DNA from 2 places in the Microbulbifer echini genome. Region 2 is predicted to be linked to the other one. Evidence: predicted binding sites of a transcription regulator. Region 2 holds the regulator's gene; the other holds the start of a gene.
The links. The regulator sigma-54, encoded in region 2, starts transcription at its own class of promoters, with help from an activator protein. The targets are predictions, from matches to a motif close to TGGCACANNNNTTGCNNT.

Region 1: glnA (glutamate--ammonia ligase) is a predicted target of sigma-54. The motif match lies at 4,212-4,229, and genes of this name have one in related genera.

What each region holds. Positions count from the first base shown of each region.
Region 1 is NZ_JBGMEL010000004.1:20,624-27,955, reverse strand. It holds gene ntrC (nitrogen regulation protein NR(I)) at 1-454, opposite strand, end outside; gene glnL (nitrogen regulation protein NR(II)) at 476-1,540, opposite strand; gene ACCI51_RS05195 (DUF4124 domain-containing protein) at 1,857-2,492, opposite strand; gene glnA (glutamate--ammonia ligase) at 2,727-4,133, opposite strand; gene thiI (tRNA uracil 4-sulfurtransferase ThiI) at 4,454-5,938, shown strand; gene typA (translational GTPase TypA) at 6,149-7,332, shown strand, end outside.
Region 2 is NZ_JBGMEL010000007.1:162,260-169,591, forward strand. It holds gene ACCI51_RS09040 (MlaC/ttg2D family ABC transporter substrate-binding protein) at 1-469, opposite strand, end outside; gene ACCI51_RS09045 (KpsF/GutQ family sugar-phosphate isomerase) at 880-1,851, shown strand; gene ACCI51_RS09050 (KdsC family phosphatase) at 1,914-2,453, shown strand; gene lptC (LPS export ABC transporter periplasmic protein LptC) at 2,453-3,019, shown strand; gene lptA (lipopolysaccharide transport periplasmic protein LptA) at 3,006-3,554, shown strand; gene lptB (LPS export ABC transporter ATP-binding protein) at 3,650-4,375, shown strand; gene ACCI51_RS09070 (RNA polymerase factor sigma-54) at 4,568-6,013, shown strand; gene hpf (ribosome hibernation-promoting factor, HPF/YfiA family) at 6,202-6,492, shown strand; gene ptsN (PTS IIA-like nitrogen regulatory protein PtsN) at 6,496-6,957, shown strand; gene rapZ (RNase adapter RapZ) at 7,093-7,332, shown strand, end outside.

The sequences.
Region 1 (7,332 bases), on a different contig from region 2:
ACACTTCCTGCATAGCCGGCGCTTCGCCGATAATCTCTTTATTACCCGCACCATTGTCCGGCTCTGCGCGCTCTTCCTGGGCCTGTTCTTTGGCGTGCGCCAAGGCGCGGCGGGTAACCGCCACGGCCTCATCGATATCGAAGGGCTTGGGTAAATATTCAAAAGCCCCGCCCTGGTAGGCGGCCACCGCACTGTCAAGATCTGAGTGCGCGGTCATAATAATAATCGGCAGGCCCGGACGCTCCGCCTGGAATCGCTCCAGCAGTTTAAACCCGTCGGAACCCGGCATGCGGATATCACTAATCACCACATCCGGCGAATCGCTGTAAAAATCATCTAGAGCGCGATCACCACTCTCGTAACACTGGGTTTCGATTCCCTCCCGCGAAAGTGCCCGCTCCAGTACCCAGCGGATTGATCGGTCGTCGTCAATAATCCAAACGCGATTGCTCATTCTCTAGGTTCCTGTATTGGCTTATTCGGTAACAAGTGGCAGGTAAATCTGGAACACACTGCGACCCGGTCGGCTATCGCATTTGATCAGGCCGCGATGCTGGTTGATGATGTTTTGGGAGATAGACAGCCCCAGGCCCGAGCCCTCGGCACGTCCGGAAATCATCGGGAAAAATATGCGCTCACGGATCTCCTCGGGAATACCGGGCCCGTTGTCTTCTATTTCAATACGGCAAACCAGCGGGCAGTGGCGCCGGCCGATGGTGAATTGACGCTGTACCCGAGTGCGCAGCACCATCTCTCCGCTGGCGAGGCCTATGCTCTCGTCGATGGCCTGCATGGCATTGCGGGCGATATTCAACAGGGCCTGGATTAATTGCTCGGGGTCTGCCGGCACATCGGGAATAGAGGGGTCGTAATCCCGGCGAATGCGTAGTTCACCCCCGCACTCGGCCTCCACCAACTGGGCCACCCGCTCCAGAATCTCGTGCACATTACTGGGCGCCAACCGTACCGGCTGGCGCGGCCCCAGCAGGCGATCGACCAGGTTGCGCAGGCGATCCACCTCTTCGATGATGATCTGGGTGTACTCTTCGAGCGAGGCATCGGGCAGCTCCCGCTGCAGTAGCTGTGCGGCGCCGCGAATGCCGCCGAGGGGATTCTTTACTTCATGAGCCATACCGCGCACCAGATTGCGCGCGGTTTCCTGGGTACTGAGTAGCGCGTCCTCGCGGGCGATACGCAGCAAACGGTCCATCGGCTGCACTTCCACCAGCAACACCCCCAGCTCCGGCACGGGGCTCACAGAGTAATCAACGGTGCGTGTTTCCTGATTATGCAGGCGCCAGCGGGCCCGGCGCACCGTGAATTTCTCACCACTGGCAAGGGCACTGCGCAGAGCCTTCTGCGCCTCAACGGATTCCCGCACCACCTCCTCCAAGGGCATTCCCTCAATCCGCGCGCTGGAAGCGGCCAATAAATCCTCGGCGGCATTGTTCAGATAGCAGAGTGCTAACTGGTCATCCAACACCAATACCGCAGAGGTAAGGCTGTCTAGTAACTGGCGCAACTGGCGATCATTGAGCATTCAATAGTTTCCGCTTCTCAACAGGGGCCTGGGCACGATCCTGCGCCCGGCGCGATAAACCCTTGTACCTAGCCAGTGCAAAAAGCAAACCAAAATGGCGCACATGGCTGTCCGAGAGGCACAGTCCGACCACCGCAGTATTTTTACGCTGCCCGGTCTCTGCAGCAGCCCAATCAACCACAGGAAAAGGTAGAAACGTACAAGGAGAACGACCTGCGCACCATATTAGTGCGCAAGCTATTGTTTCACCAGCGGGTCTCAAAGAGGAGTAGCGCCCTCCCAAAAGAGGCGGTTGGCGCCGGTATTGCCTAGAGACTCAGGGGGTGGGCTGGGCCTGGGGGATGCCCGGCCCCACGGGGGCTTTGGGAGCCTGCGGAGCACGCGGTGCCGGGTTGTCCGGGAGCCTTCCCCCCGGACGCTTCACATACAGGGTGATCACCTGAGACTGGGCCAAGACCTGTCCTCTGGCATCGGTAAGCACCGCCTGCACCGAATGGGTGCCCCGCTCTAGTAGGGAGATATCCAGACCCGCTCCCTCGGAGCTGCCGTTCCAGGGCTTGCCATCAACTACTGCAAAGAAGCTGGCCCCCTCCGGATACACCGGTTGTACGTTGACCTGCAGTGGAATAAAGCGTTGCCCCGGTGGGATCGTAGCGCCGTCCTGCGGACTCACAATCTGAATAGTGACGGGGCCCGTGGGCCCTTCTTTGCCCTCATCCTCTCTATCTTTGGGCGACAACTTGCGGGTTGGCAACGGGCGCGGCAGGGCGATGGGCTGTACATTGATCGGGGCCAACTCCACCTTTTGCGCCTGCCCATTGGCCGGTGGCGTATCGCTAAATGTCACCTGGCCATCGGGGCCGACAACTTTGTAAATAGTGCCCGATGCGCTGCCACCATCGGTGCCGGCAAGGGCAAATAACGGTGTGGCGAGGCACAATACCTTAAGCAATTTTGTATATCCCATAGCTCCATCGGCCGCACAGCGGCGCTCCTTGTGTCTGCTCGATTGTGGGCTCCAACTTGGCGGGGCCAGTTAGCAATAAGCGCTGTAAACGCCGCGACAATGATCGACGGCAAAAACAACCACCCCAGTGAAAGTGTACCTCCAATAAAAAAGCCCGCACCAGGGCGGTGCGGGCTTTTCGAGAACAGCTCGACGGCATCACTGTGATGCCGCTCGCTATTACACGGAGTAGTACATATCGAACTCAACCGGGTGTGTGGTCATGTTCAGGCGCTCTACTTCTTCACGCTTCAAATCGATGTAGGCATCGATTGCGTCGTCAGTGAATACGCCGCCTTCGGTCAGGAAGGCGCGATCGCTATTCAGTGCGTCCAGGGCACCTTCCAGGCTCTCGGCTACCGTCGGGTACTCAGCCAACTCTTCGGGCGGCAGGTCGTACAGATCCTTGTCGGCGGCATCGCCGGGGTGGATCTTGTTCTTAACACCGTCGAGGCCCGCCATCAGCAGTGCGGCGAACGCCAGGTAGGGGTTGGCGGTCGGATCCGGGAAACGGGTCTCGATGCGCTTACCTTTCGGCGAGGTCACATACGGAATGCGAATGGAAGCGGAGCGGTTGCGCGCAGAGTAAGCCAGGATAACCGGTGCTTCGAAGCCCGGTACCAGACGCTTATAGGAGTTGGTAGACGCGTTACAGATCGCATTCAGAGCGCGTGCGTGCTTCACGATACCGCCGATATAATACAGAGCGGTCTCGGACAGACCCGCGTAGGCGTCGCCGGCAAATTGGTTTACGCCATCCTTGGTGAAGGACTGGTGTACGTGCATGCCTGAACCGTTATCGCCAACCAGGGGCTTGGGCATAAAGGTTGCCGTTTTACCGTAAGCGTGCGCCACATTGTGCACAGCGTACTTGAGGATCTGTACCTCATCCGCTTTCTTGGTCAGAGTGTTAGCGGCAACGCCGATCTCACACTGTCCTGCGGTGCCCACTTCGTGGTGGTGCACTTCTACACGCAGCCCCATCTGCTCCATAGCGGAACACATGGCAGCACGCACATCGTGCAGGGAGTCGACCGGGGGTACGGGGAAGTAACCGCCCTTAACACCCGGACGGTGGCCGATATTGCCCTCGGCAAAGCTGTGACCGGAGGACCAGGCCGCCTCTTCGGAATTGATTTTGTAGAAGGCGCCGCCCATTTCGGCACCCCAAGTAATATCGTCGAATACGAAGAACTCGGGCTCTGGACCGAACAGTGCGGTGTCGCCCAGACCGGTGGACTTCAGATATTCCTCGGCGCGCAGTGCAATGGAGCGGGGATCACGCTCGTAGCCCTGACCGGTGACCGGGTCCACGATGTTACAGCGAATAATAACGGTGCTCTCATCGGTGAAGGGGTCGAGGAACGCGGTATCGTCATCCGGCATCAGGATCATGTCGGACTCATTGATACCCTTCCAGCCAGCGATAGAGGAGCCATCAAACATCTTGCCCTCTTCGAAGAACTCGCCGTCAATCTCCGACACAGGGATGGAAACGTGCTGTTCTTTACCCTTGGTGTCGGTGAAGCGCAGGTCTACCCACTTAGCCTCACTCTCTTTAATCAAATCGAGCGTTTTCGCTGACATTGCTGTCCTCCAGGTCTTGAAAAGTAATTGGTCGCTATGCCTTTGCTGCCGGCATTCACTCTTTACCTGGCGTGAAATAAAGCAAGGAGTGTGCCAAATTAGGGCAGCCGCGCCGCAGCGGCGACTAGCGCCGGTGCGGGCCCCAGCACTGGGCCGACTGGGGCAGGATAGATGTATTGTGGCCGAGCAGCCACAGGTAAATGCACCATTCTGGCGCGATCGTTCTCGAGGGCGCTCATTAACAGTGCACAACCAAGTTGCCTCCGGCTAGTTTATAATGCCGCACCTTCTTATCAACATGCGGTACCACACGGATTCCCATGCACTTTGTCGTCAAGTTTTTTCCAGAGATCACCATCAAGAGCAACCCTGTGCGCAAGCGGATGTCTCGCCAGCTCAAGGACAACCTGCAGCGCCTGCTGCACCAGCTGGACGACCGCATTCAAGTGCGCAAAGACTGGGAAAAGATCGATGTGATCGCCCCGGATGCCGTAGCGCACCTGGGCAGCCGTATCGAAGAGGTGCTCTCCCATACTCCCGGTATCGCCAACTTCTCCCGCGTGCAACAGTTCCCCCTGGGCGACCTGCACGATATGTATGAGAAAACCCTGGCGGTGTGGGGCCCAGCCCTCAAGGACAAAACGTTTTGTGTGCGGGTAAAACGCACCGGCAAGCACGACTTCCAATCTCTGGATGTCGAGCAGTACGTGGGGGGTGGTCTCAATCAGAATACCGAGGCGGCCGGGGTCAAACTGAAAAACCCGGATATCACCGTGAAGCTGGAGGTCCGCCACGACAAGCTCAACGTGATCGAGGTACAGCACCCCGGTCTCGGCGGTTTTCCCCTGGGCACACAGGACCCGGTGTTGTCGCTGGTATCCGGCGGCTTTGACTCCACCGTGGCCAGCTACCTGATGATGAAGCGCGGCCTGCGCACTCACTTCCTGTTTTTCAACCTGGGTGGGCGCCAACACGAGCTGGGCGTGAAGGAAGTGGCCTATTACCTGTGGAATAAATACGGTGCCTCCCACCGGGTGCGCTTCGTAACGGTGCCCTTTGATGAGGTGGTGGCAGAGATCCTAGAGCGCGTCGACGACTCCCATATGGGCGTGATTCTGAAACGCATGATGCTGCGTGCCGCCGATGTGATTTCCAAGGAACTAGAAGTAGACGCAGTGGTAACCGGTGAGGCGATCGCCCAGGTTTCCAGCCAGACCCTGAAAAATCTGGCGGTCATTGATAGCGTCACCGACACCCTGGTACTGCGCCCGCTGATCACCACCGATAAAACCGACATTATCCGCACCTCGCGGGAAATCGGCACCGAGGAATTCGCCGCGAATATGCCCGAGTACTGCGGCGTGATCTCGGTGAAACCCACCACCCGCGCGAAGATTGAAAAAGTGGAGTCTGAGGAAAACCGCTTCGACTTCACCATCCTCGATCGCGCCATCAGTAATCGTTCGATCCAGAATATCGATCAGGTGATCGAAGAGGTGGATGGCGAGGCCCCGGAAGTGGAGGTTCGCGAGGAGGCCGGCGGCGCCGTCGTACTCGATATCCGCCACCCGGACGAAGAGGAAATGGACCCACTGGAGCTCGAGGGCGCAGAGGTGCAGACCATTCCCTTCTATCGCTTGAACAGCAACTTCGCCCAGCTGGATCAGGAGCGCGAATACCTGCTCTACTGCGCTCGCGGAGTGATGAGCCGCCTGCACGCCTCGCACCTGCTAGACGAGGGCTTCCGCAATGTCGGCGTACTGCGCCCACAGATTCCACACCGCCCCGAAGGCCTCAAGAAGTAGCCTCTGCGCGCGGGCGCTTGCTGCGTCCGCGCGCACCTCCCACAACAGTGGGGTCCACTATTCTGGACATGGCCGGTGATTTTTTACTCAAAATCACTCCCAATTGTCATGCGGCCCCCCTATAATCGCCGCCTTTGGCCGGAATGCTGCTGTAGAAACCCCGCAGGCCCCCGCCCCGATTTACCCAGATTTAACGCCCAGAGGCCCCCAGTGATAGACAATCTGCGCAATATTGCGATTATCGCCCACGTAGACCACGGCAAAACCACCCTGGTGGACAAGCTGCTGTCCCAGTCCGGCACTCTCGACCGCCGCGACGAAGGCGCAGAGCGGGTCATGGACTCCAACGATCAAGAGCGTGAGCGCGGCATCACCATCCTGGCGAAAAACACCGCCATTCGCTGGAACGACTACCGCATCAACATCGTCGATACCCCCGGACACGCCGACTTCGGCGGCGAGGTAGAGCGCGTACTGTCCATGGTCGACTCTGTATTGCTGCTGGTAGACGCGGTCGACGGCCCCATGCCGCAGACTCGCTTCGTCACCCAGAAAGCCTTTGAGCAGGGCCTCAACCCCATCGTGGTGATCAATAAGATCGACCGTCCCGGCGCGCGCCCGGACTGGGTGATGGATCAGGTCTTCGACCTGTTTGACAGCCTCGGCGCCACCGATGAACAGCTGGACTTCCCGGTAGTCTATGCCTCCGCCCTGAACGGTATCGCCGGTCTCGACGACACCGACCTGGCCGATGATATGACACCGCTGTTCCAGATGATCGTGGACAAAGTAGAGCCGCCCAAGGTCGACCCCAACGGCGCCTTCCAAATGCAGGTTTCCGCCCTGGATTACTCCAGCTACGTAGGCGTAATCGGCGTTGGCCGTATCAGCCGCGGCACCCTAAAGCCCAACCAACAGGTAGTGGTGCTGGACCGCGAGGGCAGTTCACGCAAGGCTAAGGTCCTGCAAGTTATGGGTTACCTGGGCCTCGAGCGCGTCGAAGTTGAACAGGCCAGCGCCGGCGATATCGTCTGCATCACCGGTGTGGGCGAACTGAATATCTCCGACACCTTGTGTGATGTCGACACCCCGGAAGCCCTGCCGGCCCTGAGCGTGGACGAGCCCACCGTGAGCATGACCTTCCAGGTCAACGACTCGCCCTTTGCTGGCCAGGACGGCAAATATGTAACCTCGCGCAATATCAAAGAGCGCCTGGACCAGGAGCTGATCCACAACGTGGCCCTGCGTGTAGAGCAAGGCGACTCCCCAGATAAATTCAAGGTTTCCGGCCGTGGCGAACTGCACTTGTCCGTTCTGATCGAGTCCATGCGCCGCGAAGGTTTCGAGCTGGGCGTATCCCGTCCGGAAGTGGTACAGAGAGAAGTCGACGGCGA
Region 2 (7,332 bases):
CTTTGGTAATACCCTCTTTGCTGCGCACTTCCTGCAGCACATTGACACGGTTACCGCTGGGTTGCGTTCCAGGGTTAACCACCTTCACATCAAGGTCGCCAAAATTCGCTACGCCGCGAGCAAATGTTGCCACCAGATCACGCCGGAAAGCGCTGGCAAAGCGGGAGCGCTGGGTTGCCGTGGCCTGTTTGGCATAGCGCCCCATTACACCGCGGGCGATAAAGTCAAAATCCACAACCGGCGTCAGCACACCCTCTATAGCACTGTAATATCTCTGTGGATCAGTGTTGGCATATTGCCCATTTGAGCGAATCACACCGAGAAGTTTTTCGGAAACCCCCTCGATCATTACATAGGGGTTTTGATCGGCATTCGCAGCGGGAACCACAGCAGACACCAGTACTGCGCAAAGTAAGAATCTTAGCCATCGGGAAAAACCGTACCGACCAATCCAAAATGATGTGTTCACAAATACTCTCCAATTAGCAAATCATTCCTTGGACGCACACAGCGAAAATAAGTGCCATGACGAGACTACTGGCATTTGCTCCCAGGGAAATGGGAGCTTGTCGTTCATCCTCTGAGTGACATAGCTGACAGCAGCGGCGGCAGACTATACCATGGCCGCGTCCGGTGGTGTGGCAGTGTACGAGCGTGTCATTTGCCCCACCGGCTGGCGGCTGGCTTTCTGAAATGCCTGTTACGGGCTCACAATCAGATTAGCACGACAACAGTGGATCTACTGCGGCCAGGCTCAGGATCTAAAATCTGCATCCCATAACGTCCATGCCCGCGAATAACTTGGGCGAAGGAAGCGATCAAAGATACCGAGTAAAATGAGAAGTTATTAAATTAGAAGTCAGTAACCAGAGGCACCCAATGACCCGAGAACTAATAATGGAAGCTGGGCAACGCACTGTTCGCATGGAAACAGAAGCTGTTGCCGCACTGGAACACAGGATCAATGGCGAGTTCCAACGCGCCTGCGAAATGATCCTACAGTGCCCCGGCCGTGCCATTGTGACAGGCATGGGCAAGTCGGGGCATATCGGCCGCAAAATAGCAGCCACCCTCGCCAGCACCGGCACGCCGAGCTTTTTTGTGCATCCCGGCGAAGCGAGCCACGGGGACCTGGGAATGATCACTCGCGACGATCTGGTAATTGCCATCTCAAATTCCGGCTCTTCCGCCGAGGTTCTGACCTTGCTGCCCCTACTGAAGCGCTTGGGCATCCCCATGGTGAGCATGACCGGCAAAGCCGACTCCCCTCTGGCGCAGGCGGCAGAGGCCAACCTGGATATCTCAGTGCAAACAGAAGCCTGCCCCCTTAACCTGGCCCCCACATCCTCGACAACCGTCACCCTGGTAATGGGTGATGCCCTGGCCGTTGCCCTCCTCGAGGCGAGAGGGTTCACCGCCGAGGACTTCGCTTTTTCCCACCCAGGTGGCGCCCTAGGCCGACGCCTGCTACTCAAAGTGGAAGACGTGATGCACGCAGGAGAGGAGTTGCCGCAGGTTCACCCAGAAACCCTTCTCTCCAAAGCCTTACTGGAAATGACCACCAAAGGATTTGGTATGACCACTATCGTTGACCAGAAAGGGGAGTTGCTCGGTGTGTTTACCGATGGCGACTTGCGCCGTGTCATTGACCATAAAATCGAGCTGGATAAAGCCACCATGGAACAGGTTATGAGCCACCGCCCCAAAACAGTTTCCGCCGACACATTAGCCGCGGAAGCGCTGCGCATCATGGAAGACTACAAGATCACGGCCCTGGTGGTGGAAGACGAAGCCCACTTTCCCGTCGGCGTATTGCATATGCACGATATACTCCGCGCCGGCGTAATCTGAGATAATCGAAGAAATTGCGGGGAGAATGAGCACCCCGCTATAAGCAATTAAGGAAGACCCTGGTGATTTCCGAAGATGCATTAAAGAGCGCTTTGCAGAAAGTGCGCTGGTTGGTATTGGATGTAGACGGCGTCCTCACCGATGGCAAACTCTATTTCGACAATAATGGCAACGAGCTGAAAACCTTTAATACTTTAGATGGGCACGGTATTAAGATGCTGCAGAGTTCGGGGGTCCGGGTAGCGATTATCACTGGGCGACGCAGCTCTGTGGTCGAGCGCCGCGCGCACGACCTCGGAATCACCAAACTTATTCAGGGGCGCGAGGATAAATTTTCCGCCCTTCAGGAGCTGTTAGCTGACGAATCCTGCCGCCTCGAAGATATTGCCTATATCGGCGACGATTACCCGGACCTGCTGGTTATGACCCGCATCGGCTGTCCCATCGCTCCCCCAAATGCCGCCCCGCCCGTTCGCGAGCGCGCCCTATGGATCACCCACGCTCGTGGTGGCGAAGGTGCCGTGCGCGAAGCCTGTGATCGCATTATGCAGGTACAGGGGACATTTGATTCAGCACTGGCGCCCTACATAGGAGAGCAGTAGTGCGCACCTGGCTACCACTGTTGCTGGTGGTATCCCTAATCAGCGCCGGACTCTGGCTCTCGGAAAGCCCCCCAGAACAGCTTCTGGGGATGCGCCCCACTCCACAGCAGCATGATAAAGCCGCGGAACTGATCATCCGAAATGCCAAAACGCGCCATTTTAATGAAGCCGGAAACCTGGCTTACCGGGTGGATGCGGAGCAAATAACCTACTACCAGTTTAAACGTCGTGACCGGGCAGACCTTACCGAGCCCCGCATGCTCTTTTATCAGGATGACCAGCCAAAGTGGCGCACCGAATCCCGCCGGGGGGTGGCCCACAATCGTGGCGAGCGGGTTGTTTTACGCGGCAAGGTAGAAATTGATGAACTACCGACCCCTGGTGGTATCAAATTGGAAACGCCAAGTCTTACGATTTTGCCCGGCAAGGAATTCGCCGAGACAGACAAAGTTGTTACTATTAGTTCCGGCCCCAACCGCACCACAGGAAAGGGGATGCGCGCTTACTTAAATGAAGATCGGGTGGAAATACTGTCCGACGTAAAGAGCATCTATGACACTGACTAAATACCGCCATCTGTTGAAAACCTCCGCCATTGCAGCCCTGGTACTCACAGCCTCTAGCGCTGTAGCCCTCCCTGAAGATCGCCAACAACGGATCAATATCAGCTCTGATGCAATGAACGCAGGTCTCAATAATAACTTGGTGGTATATAATAAGAATGTTGTTATAACTCAGGGATCTTTAAAGATTCAGGCTGATCGCGTCGAGGTTTACTTCACCCCGGAGAAAGAGATCAGCCGTGTCGTAGCCATCGGTAAGCCCGCACATTTCCAGCAAAAAATTCTACAAACTGAGCGCCCGGTGAAGGCCAAAGCCCAGAAAATCGTTTATCGGGTAAGCTCTGAGGAACTCCAGCTCACAGGCAAGGCCCATGTGGACCGGGAAGGTAACACGCTGGCCGCCGAGAAAATTGACTACGACCTCACCACCGAGCAAATGAGTGCCCAGGGCCAGACAGGCAAGGGGCGCGTGGAAATGACCTGGAAGCCCGAGAAAAAAGAAAGTACACCCAGTAACGGTGATAACAAGGGACAGTAGGGTCCCTGGGCACCACTCGGGCACCAAAGCTCTAGATATAATTGCACCGGCGGACATTACTATGTCCGCGGCATGGATAGATTTCGGTACACACTATGCCAACGCTCAAAGCGTTACACCTCGCCAAGCAGTATAAAAAAAGAAAAGTTGTCCAGGATGTCAGTGTCAGCGTTTCCAGCGGGCAGGTCGTGGGCCTTCTCGGACCCAACGGCGCCGGGAAAACCACCTGTTTCTATATGATTGCCGGTCTGGTACAGGCCGACGCTGGGCGGGTGATGATTGACGACGAGGATATTACCCGACTGTCCATGCACGGTCGGGCGCGCAAGGGAATAGGCTACCTCCCCCAGGAGGCGTCCGTTTTTCGCCGCCTGAGCGTTAAAGACAACATCCTGGCTATTCTTGAAACCCGCAAAGACCTCTCCAGAGCTGAGCGCCAACAACAGGCACAAGAGCTACTCGAGGAGTTCCACATTACTCACATAGAGCAGAGCCTGGGCATGGCCCTCTCTGGGGGAGAGCGCCGCAGGGTAGAGATTGCTCGTGCCTTGGCCACCAACCCCAGCTTCGTCCTTCTGGACGAGCCCTTCGCAGGGGTAGACCCCATATCAGTCAATGATATCAAAGGGATCATCCGCCACCTTCGGGACCGCGATATCGGAGTCCTCATCACCGATCATAATGTACGCGAGACTCTCGATATCTGCGAGACGGCCTATATAGTCAGCGAAGGCCACATCATTGCTGAAGGCACCCCGAATGAAGTTCTTGCCAACCAGCAGGTTCGCGAAGTCTATTTGGGACACGAATTCACTATTTAAAGTGAATCACCGATCATTGTCCTCTCTCCTGCCAATTTGCATTAAATGAGTCATCAGTCCGAATCACGACCCCCAGCTTTCGCTCCGGGGTCGGCACGCTTATTGCTTGTAATGGTTTGGAGAGAAAGGTAGTCTGCGCCATCTCAGGACAATTTGATAATCACTCTGTCGTATGGCCTGCGGCTCTCTATTATGAAGCAGTCTCTCCAGCTCAAACTCGGCACTCAGCTGACAATGACTCCCCAGTTGCAACAGGCAATTCGCCTCCTGCAACTATCCACCCTCGATCTGCAGCAAGAGGTCCAGGCAGCACTTGACAGCAATCCAATGCTGGAGGCGGATAGTGAAGAACTGCCAGCAAAAACAGAAGAGCCGCAGCCCCAAGCAGAGCAAGCGCCCGAAAGTGCCGCTCAACCTTTAGAGGAAAGAGACCTCACTGAGAGGGACTGGGAGCAAAACCTCCCCGATGAACTTCCCGTCGACTCCCGCTGGGATGACATCTACACCAGCCACAGCAGTGGCCACGATGCCGATTCGCCAGCCTTTGAACGCAACTCCACCTCAATCGACCTACAGGACCACCTGCGCTGGCAGCTCAACCTGACCCCCTTATCCGAACAGGATAAGTGGATTGGTGAGAACCTCATAGACGGTATCACCCCCAGCGGTCTGCTGAGCACCCCGCTGGAGGAAGTCTCCTCCTCGGTGAATGTCGAGGAAGATGAGGTGCTTGCGGTATTAAAGACCATCCAGCAGTTCGAGCCCGCAGGGTGCGGCGCCAGGGACCTGAAGGAATGTTTACAACTACAGTTAAAGCAGTTACCGCCAGAAACCCCGTGGCTCCAGCAGGCGCACGATATTGTTGAGAAACATCTGGATCTGCTCGGTAAAAGAGATTTTCGCCAGCTGGGGCGGCGCACCCGCCTCAGTGAGGCTCAGCTCGGAGAGGCAATTCGCCTTATACAAACGCTCAACCCAAGCCCTGGGGAGAGCTTCGGCGGGCAGGAGCCGGACTATGTGATTCCGGATATCATTGTTTCCCGCAAAGCTCTGCGCTGGCAGGTGGAACTGAATGCGGAAATCACTCCAAAAATCCGAATCAATGACCACTATGCCTCTTTGGTCAAGCGCGCCGACAACTCTAGGGATAACAACTTCCTGCGAGACAACTTACAAGAGGCGCGCTGGTTTATGAAAAGCCTGCAAAGTCGCCACGAGACCCTGCTGAAGGTGGCCAACTGTATTGTCGAGAAACAACAGGGTTTCTTTGAAGAAGGCCCTGAAGCTATGCGCCCCATGGTGCTCGCAGATGTCGCCGAATCAATCGGTATGCACGAATCGACCATCTCCAGAGTAACTACTCAGAAGTATATGCTCACGCCCCGCGGGGTCTTCGAGCTGAAGTATTTCTTTTCAAGCCACGTGAGCACAGACTCAGGCGAAGATGCCTCCTCTACCGCCATACGCGCATTGATTCGAAAACTGATCGACTCGGAAACCCCGCGTAAACCCTTATCCGATAATAAGATTACCCAGGAACTGGACAAGCAGGGGATTAAAGTGGCCCGCCGAACTGTGGCCAAATACCGGGAATCCATGGGCATCCCCTCCTCAAGCGAGAGAAAGCGCCTGGTCTAAGCGGTCACGGTGTTTGTGACCAGCCAAGCTAACTGCCACGGTCACGCTCTATTTGGCGCCTGTAGCTGCGCCTTCGCAACCGAACTCCGAACTTTGAGTGTATCCTTCCATTCTGGGCCACTTCCTAGTAGGGTTGCGACCCGAAAGGAGGCTCGCCGAAATGTGATGCACCCAATAAGGAGAAATCCATGCAGATCAACATTAGTGGTCACCACGTCGACGTTACCTCGCCAATGCGCAACTATTGTGAAAACAAGCTGGAAAAGCTCACACGTCACTACGACAACATAACCAACGCGCAGGTCATTTTATCGGTAGAAAAACTGATCCAGAAAGCCGAGGCCCGAGTACATATCAATGGTCACGACCTCTGTGCCGGTTCAGAAGATAAAGATATGTACGCGGCCATCGACTCGCTCACCGATAAGTTGGACCGCCAACTGAAAAAACACAAAGAGAAGTTGCAGAACCACCGCTGAATTATGACACTGGAAGCCCTACTATCTCCCCGCCTCAGCCTTTGCCACCTGGCGGGGAGCAGCAAAAAGAAATTGCTGCTCAACATCGCCCAGGCTATCGCCGAACAATACCCACAGCATGATTCCGACACAATATTCAACCAATTGATTGCTCGCGAGCGTTTGGGTTCTACTGGAATTGGCGAGGGCGTGGCCATACCCCACTGCCGCCTCCCCGGCTGTGAGGAGCCCATAGGCGTGCTCTGCACTATCGAGCCGGCCGTAGATTTCGATGCAATTGATCGCCAACCTGTCGACTTGCTCTTTGTCCTCCTCGTTCCAGAAGACTCAGAGCAACAACACCTGGACACCCTGGCAGAAATCGCCGCGCTCTTTTCCAGCAGCCAGGTTCGGGACAAATTAAGGCAAGCCGATAGTAGTGATGCTCTCTACGCACTGGCCATAGACTCTGCCGCAGCGGCCTGATCTCTGCACTGCACGTCCACCCAAATGCCATCTGCAATATTTTACTGCGTTGCGACGTTTCAATTACCGTTAGGAATAAAAACACTTATTGTTGAATGAACTAGTGGTATAAAGAACAAAAAAGAGAGGGTCTTTATGCGCTTGGTAATTATCAGTGGCCGCTCCGGCTCCGGCAAAAGCTCCGCACTACAGCTACTTGAAGACGCCGGATTTAACTGCATCGACAATCTGCCGACCAGCCTGCTGCCGGAACTCATCAAGCGCGTCGAACAACAACCGCCGAAAGGGGATGCCCGCCTCGCCCTGGGAATAGACGCACGCAATCTCTGGCAGGATATCAAACAGGCTCCGCGAGTGATCGAGTCCCTGCGCGCC